3 regions of the Kitasatospora sp. NPDC057500 genome follow, and region 3 is predicted to be linked to each of the others. Evidence: riboswitches for the same ligand, from Rfam matches in the RefSeq annotation. Region 3 holds a riboswitch; each other region holds the start of a gene.

Region 1 (4,667 bases), on a different contig from region 3:
AGCGGGACCGGTCGGGGGTAGGGCAGGGGCTGGGGGTCGTCGGGCGGTTCCTCGATGCCGGGCAGGTAGGAGAGCAGGAGGTCGCGCAGCACCCGGGCGGACTCCCCGCGCCGGCCGAGCGAGCGGTCGGTGATCGGGCGCAGGGCGGCAGGGTCCTGGCCGGCCATCGCCCGTTCGAGCTGGCCGAGCAGGTCGCCGTCGGGGTCGAGGGCCGGGGCGGCCTGGCCGAAGGCGTAGCTGGGGGAGCGGGGGTCGAGTTCGGCGGCCCCGGTGGCGACCAGCAGGGTGCGGCGTTCGAGGGCGGCGCCGTAGAAGGTGACCGAGCCGTGGTCGCCGATCACGCAGTCGGCGGCGATCAGGGTGGCCTGCCAGCCCTGGTGCGGCGGGACCAGCCGCAGGCCGGAGCGTTCGGCGGCGGCGAGCAGGGCGCGCGGGTCGTGCCGGGCCCAGACGTTGGGGTGCAGGACGACGGCGACGGTGTACTCGTCGGCGGGCAGTTGTCCGACCAGCCGCAGCGGCAGGCCGGGGTGGCGGCCGAGTAACGAGTGCTCGCTCCAGGTGGAGTTGACCACGACGAGGCGGCGGCCGTCGACGGCGCCGAGGGCGGCCCGGTGGCCGTCGCGGGCGGCGAGGCCGGCGAGCATCCGGTCGAAGCAGGGGTCGCCGACCTCGCGGGCGCGGGGCAGCGCCTCGGGGCAGGCGGCCCGCAGGCGTTCGAACTGTTCGCGGTGGGAGAGGCCGATGACGGCGGGGAAGACCCGTCCGCGGTGGGTGAGTTCGCGCCGGGAGAGGCCGGCGGCGGTCACCGTGTCGCCGGTGGACTCGGGTACCAGGCGGTTGTAGCCGGCGCCGTGCGGCAGGACGACCAGGGGTGCGCGCAGCCGGTGCATCGAGGCGTGGACGGCGCAGGCGACGGCGAGGTCGAACGGCCGGCGGACGGCGTCGCGCCAGGGCAGCACGGTGAGGCCGGGCTGGGCGCGGAGGTAGTCGTCGAGGCCGGCGGCGAACGCGGAGCCGGGGTTGACGGTGACGGCGATGCCGATGCCGTCCTGCTCGCGCAGCAGGGTGAGGACGTCCAGGACCCGGGTGGCGGAGGTGAGGGTGCGGGCCACCGCGAGGACGCGGGCCCGGACGGGCCGGGTGTCCCAGCGGTCGTCGTCGGGCCGGGTCCGGAGCCGGCGGCGGTTCAGCACACCATGATCGTACTGAACGGGTTCCGTCCTGGCGCGATGTCCGGACGGGGGGTCAGCCGGCCGCCACGGCGGGCGCGTCACCGGCGCACTGGTCGAGCAGGGGGCGCAGGGTGGCGTCCACGAGCCGGTAGCGCACCACGCGCCCCTCCTTCTCGCCCGCCACCACCCCGGCCGTCCGGAGCAGGCGCAGCGCCTGGGAGACGGCGGGGTCGCGCATGCCGGTGGCGACGGCGAGGTCGGTGACGGCGAGCGGGCCGGTGCGGTGCAGGGCGAGCAGGAGGGCGAGCCTGCCGGGGTCGGCGAGCAGGGCGAACCGGTCGGCCCAGGCGCGGACGTGGGCGGTGTCCCCGATCGCGGCGATGGCCTCGCAGACCCGGTGGCCGTCGATGGTGCGGTGGCCCGCGCGGTCGGCCGGTACGAGATGCATACGGCCCATTCTGGCAGGCGGGAGGTTGTGATCCTGAACACCTGCGTAGGTGCGCAGCCTTGCATGGGTCGCCCCGGGCCCCTACGGTGTTGCCCGCCGTGGTGCTCGGGAAGACCGGTGACGGACCCTCAGGGGTCCCAGTCCGGAGCGGCCCTCGCCACTGTGATCGGGGGAGAGTGTCCGTACCCACGACGCCACTGGGCGCCTCGCGCGCTTGGGAAGGCGGGTACGGGAGCCCCGTCAGCCAGGAGACCGGCCGCGGCATCTCACGAAGTCATTCCACGAGGTGCTGGAGCGTGATCCGCATGACCCTGCCCGAAACCGCCGCCGCCGCGGCGCCGCCCGCCGCCCTGCCCGCCTTCCGCTGGCGCCGTGAGGACACCGTCCGCACCGCCGGACTGATGGCCGTGATCCTCGCCATGCACGTGGTGGCGTTCGGCACGCTGATCTTCCTGGTCGCACCGGAGGAGTACGCGGTGGGCACCCAGGTCTTCGGGGTGGGCCTGGGCATCACCGCCTACACCCTCGGCATGCGGCACGCCTTCGACGCCGACCACATCGCGGTGATCGACAACACCACCCGCAAGCTGATGGCGGACGGCAAGCGCCCCGTCTCGGTGGGCTTCTGGTTCGCCCTCGGCCACTCCTCGATGGTGGTGCTGATGGCCGCCCTGGTGGCGGGCGGTGCCCAGCTGGCCAACACCCTGATGGACGACGACTCCACCACCCACCAGTGGCTGGGCGTGGTCGGCACCTCGGCCTCCGGCGTCTTCCTCTACCTGATCGGCGCGCTCAACCTGGCCGCGCTGTTCGGCATCCTCAGGGTGTTCCGCTCGATGCGGGCCGACCGGTTCGACGAGGCCGAGCTGGAGGAGCACCTGAACTCCCGCGGCCTGCTGGCCCGCGTCCTGAACCGGGCCACCCGCTCGATCACCCGGCCCGGCCAGATGTTCCCGGTCGGCATGGTGCTGGGCCTGGGCTTCGACACCGCGACCGAGGTCACCCTGATGGTGATGGCCGGCTCCGGCGCCGCCTCCGGCCTGCCCTGGTACGCGATCGTCTGCCTGCCGCTGCTGTTCGCGGCCGGCATGAGCCTGTTCGACACCCTGGACGGCACCTTCATGAACTTCGCCTACCAGTGGGCGTTCTCCAACCCGGTCCGCAAGGTGTACTACAACCTGACCATCACCGGCCTGTCCATCGCGGTCGCCTTCATCATCGGCACCATCGAACTGGTCGGCGTCCTCCACGAGAAGCTCGACCTCACCGACCCGGTGACCGGCTGGATCGCCGAGATCTCCCTGGACAACGTCGGCTACGCGATCGTCGGCCTCTTCGTGGTCGTCTGGGCCGCCGCCATCGCCTACTGGCGCCTCGCCGGCGTGGAGAAGAAGTGGACCCCCGGGCCCACCGGCGGCGCGGAGCAGGTGCCTGCACGCAAGCTGTAGGGTCGGTCACATGTCGTTTGCCGATGGGGAGTTCGCCGATCACCTGGCGGCGCACGAGGGCGGGCGCCGGATGCCGGCGCCGCTCGCGGCGGTACTCGTCAACCTCCCGTTGGGGGTGGTCGGCGTGCTCCCGTACTGGTTCACCTGGAGGTTCCTCTCCGACTTCGTGTTCGCCCGGTTCGGCTGGACCACCGCTGATCCGTACAACACGAACGACGGTGCGGGACTGGCGCTCGTCGTGGCGCTGGTGCCCCTCCTCCCGTACCTGCTGGCCGCCGCCGTCGTGAACCGGCTCGCGGCGCGTCGATGGGGTTCCGGCGGGGCGCGATTCTGGCTGCTGCTGCTGGCGGCCCAGCTCGGGCCGGCGGTGGTTTGGACGAACCTGGCCGGCTGACCCGCGGGACGGGTGGCCCGGGGCGAAGGCCGAACGGATCACGGTGGTCCGGTCCGGTCGGGCCGGTGCGGCGGCCCGGGTGGGGGCGTTCGGCGGGCGGATCGGGGGGCGGGTTCGTAGGCTCGACGCATGGCTGATGCGTACGCGGGCCGCCGGGAGCGGTTGCGGGAGCACTGCGGTGCGTCCGGGGCCGACGCGGCGCTGATCACCCGGGCGGCGAACGTGCGGTACCTCACCGGGTGCCCGCCGTGCGGGGCGACGCTGCTGCTGACCCGGGACCGGGCGGTGCTGGCGCTGCCGGACGACCTGCCGCCGGACGACACCGGGGAGCACCTGATCGCCCCCGACGTCACCCGGCTGCCGGTGCCGGCCGGGACGGACACCGCGCTGGCCGCGGCCTCCGCCGTGGCGCGGCTGGGGGCGACCGGGCTCGCGGTGGAGGAGCACGACCTGACGGTCACCCGGCACCGGGCGGTGGCCGGGCTGGCCGAGGGGGTGCGGCTGGCGGACGTCGGCCAGGCGGTCGAGCGGCTGCGGGTGGTCAAGGACGAGCACGAGATCGCCGACCTGCGGATCGCCGCCGAGATCGCCGACCAGGCGCTCGGAGAGCTGCTGGAGTCGATCCTGGTCGGCCGCACCGAACGGCACCTGGCGATGGAGCTGGAGCGCCGGATGATCGACCACGGCGCGGACCGGGCGGCCTTCCCGGTCTCGGTCGGCACCGGCAGCCACTCCGGCCAGCAGGCGCACCAGCCCACCGACCGGCGGGTGGAGGAGGGCGACTTCCTGACCGTGGTGCTCGGCGCGCGCTACCGCGGCTACGGGGTCTCCACCGCCCGGACCTTCGTGATCGGGGCGGCCCCCGCGCCCTGGCAGGTGGAGCTGCACCGGCTGGTCTTCCGAGCCCAGCGGGCCGGGCGGGAGGCGCTCGGGCCGGGGGTCGAACAGTGCGTGCCCGACCAGGCCGCGCGGGACATCCTCCGGGCCGCCGGTCACACCGAGAGCTCGCCGCACCCGGTCGGCCACGGCATCGGGCTGGAGATCCGGGAGGCCCCGCGCCTCGGCCCCGCGGACATGGGTAAACTGGACAGCCGCGTACCGGTCACCGTCGGCCCGGGGGTCCACCTCCCGGGGCGGGGCGGGGTCCGGATCGAGGACACGCTCGTCGTGCGCCCCCTGGACGAGGGCGGACCCGAGCTGCTCAC
Region 2 (4,667 bases), on a different contig from region 3:
CAGGATGCACACCTACGGCGCCCTCTTCCTCGGAGAGGGCACCTGCGTGTCCTACGGGGACAAGGTCATCGGCACCAACCACGTCCTGCCGACCCGCGGCGCGGCCCGCTACACCGGCGGGCTGTGGGTGGGCATGTACCTGCGCACCGTCACGTACCAGGAGGTCCGCGACCCGAAGTCGTCAGCCGCGCTCGGGGAGTTGTGCGGCCGCGCCGCCCGCGTCGAGCTCTTCGAGGGGCACGCCCGCTCGGGCGACGTCCGTGCCGCCAAGTACGCCGGCGCCCCGCTGGCGTGGACCGACCACTACGCGGGTGCGGACCGCGCCTGACCGTCCAACGGCTCCCCCGCCCTACGCGTCCTCGGCCGGGCCGGCCGAGCGTGCACGTCCGGGCCCGTCGAACCGAGCCCGCCGAACCGGCTCGCGCGCCGGCCCGCCGGTCGGCGGCGCCCACGCGGACGGCGGCTCACCCGGTGCCGTCGGCCTGCCCGGCCGAGGCCGGCGGCGCCGGCGGACGCGCCCGCCCGCCGTCGTGACGGGACGCCGCCACCGCGATCAGGCCGACCACGACGGCCGCCACGGCCACCCGTCCGAGCGCCCGCGCCACCCAGGCCGGCAGCGACCGGACTCCGCCGCGCCCCGGCGCCCCCAGCCGCTCGGCCCGCCGGGCCGGCCGCATCAGACGGACCAACAGCAGGACGGCGAGCGGGACTTGAAGCAGCCACAGGACGGTGCGCGGCCACTCGCCGAACCACACGTTGGTCCCGTAGAGCAGGGTGTGCCAGACGCTCAGCACGTAGACGACGAGCACGAAGCGGTGCAGTCGGCGCCAGGTGTTCGGCCCGAACCGGTGCCGCACGTAGAACAGCAGGCCGAGCGGCACGGCCAGGTAGAGCGCACCCTGCCCGAGCGGGATGGCGATCCGGCCGGTGCCGGAGTCGTACCAGCCGGGCACGAAGGTGTCGGCGAACCCCGACCAGAGCCGGTCGCCCCACGCCGACTCGGCCTCGTAGCGCACGAGTTCGGCCGCGAACATCAGCGCGTGCGCGAACATCAGGGCCGTCGTGGTCAGGCTCGTCGTGCGGTGCCAGCGCTCCAGGGTCTGCCGGGCGACCGGCAGCCGGCCGGGCCGCGGCCCGGACAGCAGCAGCCCGAGCACCACCGTCCCCCAGGCCCACAGCAGCCCCGACCAGCCGAACGCCTGGCTCAGCAGGTACATCCAGTACGTGCCGGCGTCGTCCATGAACGGCATGACCCCGACCGTCGCCGAGGTGCCCGCCTCCATCCGGACGTACAGCAGCACGAACACCGCCGCGGTGACGCCGACCGCCGCGCTCGCGTCGGGCAGCGCGGCCCGCAGGTCGGCGCGGAGGGCGATGCGTTCGGCGGGCCGCCTCCCGGCGGCGGGCCGGGCGTCCGGACCGTCGACCCCCGGTGTCGTCTCAGGCAGCATCGTGGACCTTCCGGAACGGCGGGACACCGCTTGACGGTGTACAGCAGACGATGGGTCGAACAAGTGTGGCGGAGGGGTTCCGGCTTGCCGAGCCCGTATCCGGCCAGAGTGACACGTGGACCGACGGCCCTTCCGCCGCAGCGTCCCGACGCCCCGGCCCGCCGAACGACGGCATTCGGACAACCGTCCGCACGTGCCCTGCCACCGGAGCGCACGCCCCCGTATGCTGATGCCCGCAGCCGGTTCGCGCCTCCCGACCGACCGGACTTCGGCGGCGCGACGCAAGAGGGAACCCGGTGGGAAACCGGGACTGTCCCGCAGCGGTGAGTGGGAACGAAAGCCGTCAACAGCACTGGGCCTGGCTCCGCCCCGGCCCGGGAAGCGACGGCCGGTAGGTGTGTGCCGTCCCCGGCGCACCGGCCCACGAGTCCGAAGACCTGCCGCTGCGCCCGCACCCCCACGTGCGGGCTGTGCACGGTGACCTCGTGGACTGGGTCGGCGGTACGGACGGCTGCGCGGCGTGCGACGACGCGCCGTGCCCTCCTCCTCCGGGTCGTGACGCGGGGCTCGGAACGAGGAGGAGGACGTGTCCGTGACCGCGCGAGTTCCACCCGCCCGCACCGGGCGCCGACCGGCGCGATGGTGACCCCCACCGGAGGGGCCCGGCCCGCCCCGCCGCCGGGCGGCACGGTCTCCGGTGTCTGCCACGGCACCCTGGGCGAGCTGTACCAGGGACCGCTGTGCGCATCCTCCCGCCCCGACATCGCGGTGGTGTCGTTCCCCGTCGACCGCCACTCCTGGGTGCACTTCACCCCGGGGACGGACCCGCCGGGCCCGCTGCCGCTCGGGACGAAGGCCGCGACGGCGGCCCGGCTGTTCCTGGAGCGCTTCGGGCTGACCCTGCCGCCGGGCCGCTGGTGCGTGCACTCCGACCTCACCGTCGGGGTGGGGATGGCGAGTTCGACCGCCGACATCGTGGCGACGCTGCGCTGCCTGTTCCGGATCTTCGCGCTGCCGTACGACACCGGGGTGGTGCTCGCCGTGCTGCGCGAGATCGAGCGGGCCGACAGCGTCTTCCTCGACGAGTTCGCCCTGCACCTGAGCGGCCGGCACCGGGTGGTGCGGCGGCTGGGCACCGACATCGGCTTCCACACCGCGTACATCACCGAGCCCGGGACGGTGGACACCGCCGCCGTCACCGACCTGCTGCTCGGGCACTACCGGCGCCACGGCGAGGAGTACCGGCGCTGCCTGGCCGGCCTGCTGAAGGGCTTCGCCGCGGGCGACCCGGCCGCCGTCGCGCGGACGGCCACGGTGAGCGCCGCGCTCTCCCAACAGGTGCTCCCCAAGGCCACGTTCGACGCGCTGCTCACCCACCGCGAGGAGTTCGGCGCCGACGGGATCTTCGTCGCCCACACCGGCTGCCTGATCGGCTACCTGCTCCCCGGACGCCCCGACGCCGCGCTCAAGTCGGACCTGTCCGCGTTCTTCCACTCGCTCGGCCACCAGTGTTCCTTCGCCCAAGGAGGCTACAGGTGATACACCCCCACATCGCCGACGCCCTGAAGGTCCCCGATCTCGTCCGGCTCGCCGACGGCCTCGTGCTGGTCCGGTTCGAGTCGATGAAGATCTACTCGGCGCTCGCCGCCGTCCGCCACCTGCTGGAGCGCGGCACCGTCCGCCCCGGGCAGACCCTGGTGGACAGTTCCAGCGGCATCTACGCCTACGCGCTGGCGCTCGCCTGCCACCGGCACGGCATGCGCTGCCACATCGTCGCCTCCACCACCGTCGACGCCACCACCCGCGCCCAGTTGGAGATCCTCGGCGCCGCCGTGGAGCAGGTCGTGCCCTCCCGCGACCTCAAACTGGACCAGGAGCTGCGGGTGCGGCGGGTGCGCGAGCTGCTCGCCGCGCACCCGGACTGGCACTGGATGCGGCAGTACCACGACGACGTCCACTACCTCGGCTACCACGAGGTCGCCGACCGGATCACGGCCGCCTTCCCCGGCGCCGCGCTGACCGTCGTCGGCGGCGTCGGCTCCGGTGCCTCGACCGGCGGGGTGGCGACCCGGCTGCGCGCCTTCGACCCGTCGGTGCGACTGGTCGGCGTACAGCCCTTCGGCAGCGTCACCTTCGGCAGCCAGGGACACCACGACCCGGAGGCGATCATCGCCGGGATCGGCTCGTCCATCGCCTTCGACAACGTCCGCCACCACCTCTACGACGGCATCCACTGGCTGGACTTCACCCACGCCATGGCGGGCACCGTCGCCCTGCTGCGCGACCACGCCGTCTTCGCCGGGCTGTCCACCGGGGCCGGCTACCTGGCCGCGTGCTACGAGAAGCGCCGCCACCCCGACCGCCTGCACCTGGTGATCGGTGCCGACACCGGCCACCGCTACGTCGAGCGCGTCTTCGCCCGGCACGCCGAAGCCCCCGACCCGGCCGCGCTGAAACCGGTCGAGGTCTCCGCCCCCGAGGAGATGTCCATGCCCTGGTCCACGATGGCCTGGCGGCGCACCGCGTGCCCCCCGCACGGGAACGAGCGGGCGGCATGAGCGTCGTCTGCCTGGAATCGCTCACCTTCGGCCTCGGCCACCTGGTGCGGGCCGCCGACGCGCTCGGCGAGCGGCTGACCCTGCTCACCCGCGACCGGTCCTACTACGCCTACGAGTTGGAACGGCTGCCGGCGCACGCGCTGGACGTCGTGGAGACCGACACCTTCGACGTGGACGGGCTCACCGCGCTGCTGGAGCGCTCCCCCCGGCCGCGCGGCCTGATCAGCTCCACCGACACCTGGACGCTGGTCGCCGCCGAACTCGCCGAACGGCTCGGCCTGCCCGGTCTCGACCCGGCCGTACTGCGGCTGACCCGCGACAAGTCGGCGGTGCGCCGCCGGCTGTGCGAGGCCGGGCTGAGCCGCGGCCGGGCGGTGCCGGTCACCGGAGCCGGCCCGGAGGCGGTGGCGGCACTCCTCAAGGAGCCCGGCCTGCCCGCCGTCCTCAAGGACACCGCGGGCACCGGCAGCCAGAACGTCTGGCTGGTGCGCGACCCGGCCGAGCTGGACGCCGTCCTCGCCGAGGCCGCCGGGCGGGAGTTGCGCGGCCGGCTGTTCGCCGAACCGTACTTCGGCGGGCCGGTGTACAGCGCCGAGACGCTCGGCTGGGACGGCCGGACCAGGCTGCTGGGCGTCTCCAGCAGGCTGATGTCCCCCGA
Region 3 (4,667 bases):
AACAGGGCCGACCAGCCGCGGACCACCGCCTCGTCGTCGTGCTCCCAGGCGTGCAGGCGCCAGCCGGGGCCGGCACCGCCGTCCCGGGCCTCGACCAGGCCGACCAGCAGGGCCTGGCCCCACGCCTTGGCGGCGGCGCCCACCGTCATGGCGAGGGCGCGGCCGGCGGCGCGGGCGTCGTCGGGGAGCAGCTCGCCGCGCTTGTCGACCTCGTCGAGATCGCCGGCCCAGCGGGCGATCCGGACGGCGTCGACCAGCATGCGGCGGGCCAGCGGGGCGAGTTCGGCGGGGGCCGGGAAGCCCTCCGGCACGGGGACCCGGCCACGGCCGGGTGCGGGGGCGGGGCCTCGTCGGCGGGGTACGCCCGGGGCCCCCGGCCTGGCGCCGGCGGGGCGGTGGGCCGTCCCGGGGAGACGGGTCACCGTCGCACCGGTACCGATCGTCGGCGGGAGCGGGGCATCACGGTCGCGCGGATTCCGAGACGTCACGTCGAGCAGTCTTCCCCTTGTACCGGCCATCTGTCACATCCGGTTGTCCGCGCGGGGCGGGCGGGGGGCGCGGGGGGCTCGACAAGATCGGGCAACAGAGGCCAAACCGGCTGGCTTGATCTTTGTGGCGGGTCCATGCCAGGTGGAACCGGGTGTGCCGCGGGTTCCGGACGCGACGGGGGTGAGTGCGGGGCGTAAGGGGGTCAGCAGAACGGGGTGAGCCAGCGGCGCAGGGTCTCGGCGTAGCGGTCCGGGGCGGTGTTCCAGAGGGCCGCGTGGTCACCCCCGGGGAAGGCCTGGAGGTTGACGACGTCCGGGCGGCGGCGGGCGAGGCGCTCGGCGGCGGCGAACGGGGCCACCGGGTCGTCGGGGCCGTGCAGCACCAGGGTGGGCACGCGCAGGTCGGCGCCCTCGGCGAGGCGGGCGAAGTCGGCCAGATCCACGCCGGTGCGGCCCTGGGCGGCGAGCGCGCCGAGTTCGGCGGCCGCGCCCCGGAAGCCGGAGCGGGCGGTGGCCCGGCGGGCGGTGGCCGGCCAGTCCAGCACCGGCGAGTCCAGGACCAGGCTGCTGATCGAGGAGGCGAGGTCCGAGCGGGCGGCGGTGTGCAGGGCCATCGTGGCGCCGAGCGACCAGCCGTAGAGGACGACCCGGCCCGCGCCGGCGTCCAGGGCGGTGCGCACCGCCGCCTCGACGTCCCGCCACTCCGTCTCGCCGAAGTGGCCGAGGCCGTCCGGGGAGGCCGGGGCGCCCGCGTCGCCGCGGTAGGTGACGGCCAGCGCGGGCAGGCCGAGGCGTTGCAGCTCCGGGAGGACCGGCAGGGTCTGCGACCGGTCGGCGTCGGGGCCGTGCACCAGGACCACCCAGGTGCCGCGCTTGCCGTCCAGGCGCCAGGCGGGCATCGCGCCCAGCTCGCCCTCCACGGCGGTGTCGGCGAACGGCAGGCCGAGCGCCCGGGCCGGGTCTCCGAGGTGGACGCGCGGGGTGAAGCGGACCTCGGTGCCGGGGGCGAGGGTGCCGTGGTCGGCGCGCACCAGGCGCCGGGTGACGTCTTTCCCGTCGAGGTCGAGGACCTCCTCGACCACCGCGTGGCCGTCCTCGCCCCACTCGACGGCCCAGCGGCCCGGGCGCTCGCTCGCCTCGGTGCGGGTGAAGGTGGCCCGACCGGCGCCGAGAGCGCGCACCAGCACCGGGCCGGTCCGGGCGCGGTCCCTCCCGGCCGGGCGGACCATCCGCTCGGACGCCCGGCGGCCGATCACCAGGACGGCGGCCCCGGTGCCGACGGCGGCGGCCGCCACGGTGGCCGCGATTCCCCAACGCATACTCGCTCCCCGCTGCTCGGTGTCTGGCTCGGTCTCTGGACCCACCCCTCAGTCCACTCGCGCGGGCGGGGGGAAGCCAGCAGGACACGGCCGTCCGGGTAGTTCCGGGAGGAAAGTCACACAGGTCCGCCGGGGTGGCCCGGCGTGTGACCAACACCCTCCACGACCTCGGTTGACTCCCGGTTCGGGCCCGTGATGGGATCCTTCAGCCAATACGGAGGCATGCAGAGGAAGCCGGTGCGAGTCCGGCGCGGTCCCGCCACTGTCACCGGGGAGCACGACCGGAACACGCCACGGCGGGCCGTCAGAAGCCGCTGGAAGGCCCGGATCGCGCGTCCGACCCGGAAGCCAGGAGACTCTCGCCCCCGGTTCGTCGATCCAGGGCGCGGACCCTGAGTGAGGACACGCGATGCTGCGCCCTGCCGTGCGCCCGCTGGGCCGGGCCGCCGCCTTCGGCGCCGGCGCCGTCGCCGGCTACCTGGCCGACGCCCGGTTCGCCGACCCGCGCCGCGGCCACCCGGTGGCCGGCTTCGGCTCCGCCGCCGGCCGGCTGGAGCGCCTCCTGTGGCGCGACCACCGCGCCGCCGGAACCGCCTTCACCGCCCTGGCCGTGGGCACGGTCGCGGCCGGCGCGCTCGCCGCCGACCGGCTGCTGGCCCGCCGTCCGATCGGCCGGGCCGCCCTGGCCGCCGCCGCGACCTGGACCGTGCTCGGCGGCACCTCGCTGACCCGGGAGGCCCGCACCGTCGGCCGCTCGCTGGCGGCGGGCGACCTGACGGCGGCCCGGGAGCGGCTGCCGCACCTGTGCGGACGCGACCCGAGCACGCTGGACGAGCAGCAGCTGGCCCGCGCGGTCGTCGAGTCGGTGGCCGAGAACACCGCCGACGCCGTGGTCAACGCCCTGGTCTGGGGCGGTGTCGCCGGCACGCCCGGCCTGCTGGCGTTCCGCGCGGTGAACACCCTGGACGCGATGGTCGGTCACCGCTCCCCCCGCTACGCCCGGTTCGGCTGGGCCTCGGCGCGGCTGGACGACCTGGCCGGCTGGCCGGGCGCGCGGCTGACCGCACTGCTGGCGGTGGCCGCCGCCCCCGAACCGCGCACCGCCTGGCGGGTCTGGCGGCGCGACGGCTCGGCGCACCCCAGCCCGAACGCCGGTCAGGCCGAGTCCGCCTTCGCGGGCGCGGTGGGCGTGCGCCTCGGCGGGACGCTGAGGTACGGCGCGAGGGTGGAGCACCGTCCCGTGCTGGGCGGGGAGCTGCGGCCGGTCGGGGTCGACGACATCGAACGCGCCTGTGTGCTCTCCCGGCGGGTGAGCGCGCTGGCCCTGGGTACGACCGTCGCCGGGCACCTGCTGCTCCGGGCGGCACTGATCAGGAATCGGAGGGGTGGGGCATGAGCAAGGCGCTGCTGGTCGCCGGGACGACCTCGGACGCCGGCAAGAGCGTGGTCACCGCGGGCATCTGCCGCTGGCTGGCCCGGCAGGGCGTCGCGGTCGCGCCGTTCAAGGCGCAGAACATGTCGCTGAACTCCTTCGTCACCGCCGACGGCGCCGAGATCGGCCGCGCGCAGGCGATGCAGGCGCAGGCGGCCCGGGTGGAGCCGGAGGCGGCGATGAACCCGGTGCTGCTCAAGCCGGGCGCCGACGGCCGCAGCCAGGTGGTGCTGCTGGGCCGGCCGGTCGCCGAGGTCGGCGCGCTGGACTACCGCGAGCGCAAGCCGGTGCTGCTGGAGCGCGCCCTGGAGTGCCTGGCGGACCTGCGCCGGCGCTTCGACGTGGTGGTCTGCGAGGGCGCGGGATCGCCCGCCGAGATCAACCTGCGCGACCGCGACATCGCCAACATGGGCCTGGCCACCGCCGCCGGGCTGCCGGTCGTCGTGGTCGGCGACATCGACCGCGGTGGCGTCTTCGCGGCGATGTACGGGACGCTGGCACTGCTGTCGGCGGAGGACCAGCGGCACGTGGCGGGCTGGTTCGTCAACAAGTTCCGCGGCGACGCGCGGCTGCTCGCCCCCGGCCTGGAGATGCTGCGCGAGCTGACCGGCCGTCCGGTGCTCGGCACCCTGCCGATGCTGGCGGACCTGTGGCTGGACGCCGAGGACTCGCTCGACCTGTCCACCGTCGTCGACCGGACGGCCGCGCGCGGCCCGCTCGGCGCGGACGTGCTGCGGGTGGCGGTGCTGCGCTTCCCCCGGCTGTCCAACTTCACCGACCTGGACGCCCTCGCCCAGGAGCCCGGGGTGCTGGTCCGCTGGGCCACCCGCCCGGAGGAGCTGGCCGACGCCGACCTCGTCGTGCTGCCCGGCACCCGGGCCACCGTCGCGGACCTCGCCTGGCTGCGCGAGCGCGGCCTGGAACCGGTGCTCAAGGCGCGGGCGGCGGCCGGGCGGCCGCTGCTCGGCGTCTGCGGCGGCTACCAGATGCTGGCGCACTCGATCGTGGACGAGGTCGAGTCGAAGGCGGGCGCGGTGGACGGCCTCGGGCTGCTGCCGGCCCGGGTGCGGTTCGGCGCCGGGAAGGTGCTCGCCCGTCCCGTCGGCGAGGCGTTCGGGGAGCGGGTCGAGGGCTACGAGATCCACCACGGCGTCGTCACGGTGGAGGGGGGCGAACCCTTCCTCGACGGGTGCCGGGCGGGCCAGGTGTGGGGGACCACCTGGCACGGCGCGCTGGAGAACGACGGCTTCCGGCGCGCGCTGCTGCGGGAGGTCGCGGCGGCCGCCGGCCGGGCGTTCGTCCCCGCGCCGGACACCTCGTTCGCGGCCGCGCGGGAGGCCCGGCTGGACCGGCTGGGCGAACTGATCGAGGAGCACGCGGACACCGACGCGTTGTGGAAGCTGATCGAGGGCGGGGTACCGGCGGCCG

What was found. Region 3 has a riboswitch for cobalamin ahead of ACFU74_RS31640 (cobalamin biosynthesis protein). Riboswitches for the same ligand answer to the same signal wherever they lie in the genome.
Region 1: linked by a shared signal. The riboswitch ahead of ACFU74_RS29155 (HoxN/HupN/NixA family nickel/cobalt transporter) and the one ahead of ACFU74_RS31640 (cobalamin biosynthesis protein) in region 3 are both predicted to bind cobalamin.
Region 2: linked by a shared signal. The riboswitch ahead of ACFU74_RS10175 (hypothetical protein) and the one ahead of ACFU74_RS31640 (cobalamin biosynthesis protein) in region 3 are both predicted to bind cobalamin.

What each region holds. Positions count from the first base shown of each region.
Region 1 is NZ_JBHVER010000181.1:7,875-12,541, reverse strand. Features, by position in the region: gene ACFU74_RS29165 (hypothetical protein) at 1-1,193, opposite strand, end outside; gene ACFU74_RS29160 (ArsR/SmtB family transcription factor) at 1,246-1,620, opposite strand; cobalamin riboswitch at 1,703-1,896, shown strand; gene ACFU74_RS29155 (HoxN/HupN/NixA family nickel/cobalt transporter) at 1,926-3,068, shown strand; gene ACFU74_RS29150 (hypothetical protein) at 3,079-3,462, shown strand; gene ACFU74_RS29145 (M24 family metallopeptidase) at 3,592-4,667, shown strand, end outside.
Region 2 is NZ_JBHVER010000032.1:46,473-51,139, forward strand. Features, by position in the region: gene hisD (histidinol dehydrogenase) at 1-328, shown strand, start outside; gene ACFU74_RS10170 (ferric reductase-like transmembrane domain-containing protein) at 465-1,451, opposite strand; cobalamin riboswitch at 1,735-1,890, shown strand; gene ACFU74_RS10175 (hypothetical protein) at 2,091-2,990, shown strand; gene ACFU74_RS10180 (cysteine synthase family protein) at 2,987-4,009, shown strand; gene ACFU74_RS10185 (ATP-grasp domain-containing protein) at 4,006-4,667, shown strand, end outside.
Region 3 is NZ_JBHVER010000222.1:6,602-11,268, reverse strand. Features, by position in the region: gene ACFU74_RS31650 (hypothetical protein) at 1-311, opposite strand, end outside; gene ACFU74_RS31645 (alpha/beta hydrolase family protein) at 692-1,807, opposite strand; cobalamin riboswitch at 1,975-2,187, shown strand; gene ACFU74_RS31640 (cobalamin biosynthesis protein) at 2,217-3,203, shown strand; gene ACFU74_RS31635 (cobyric acid synthase) at 3,200-4,667, shown strand, end outside.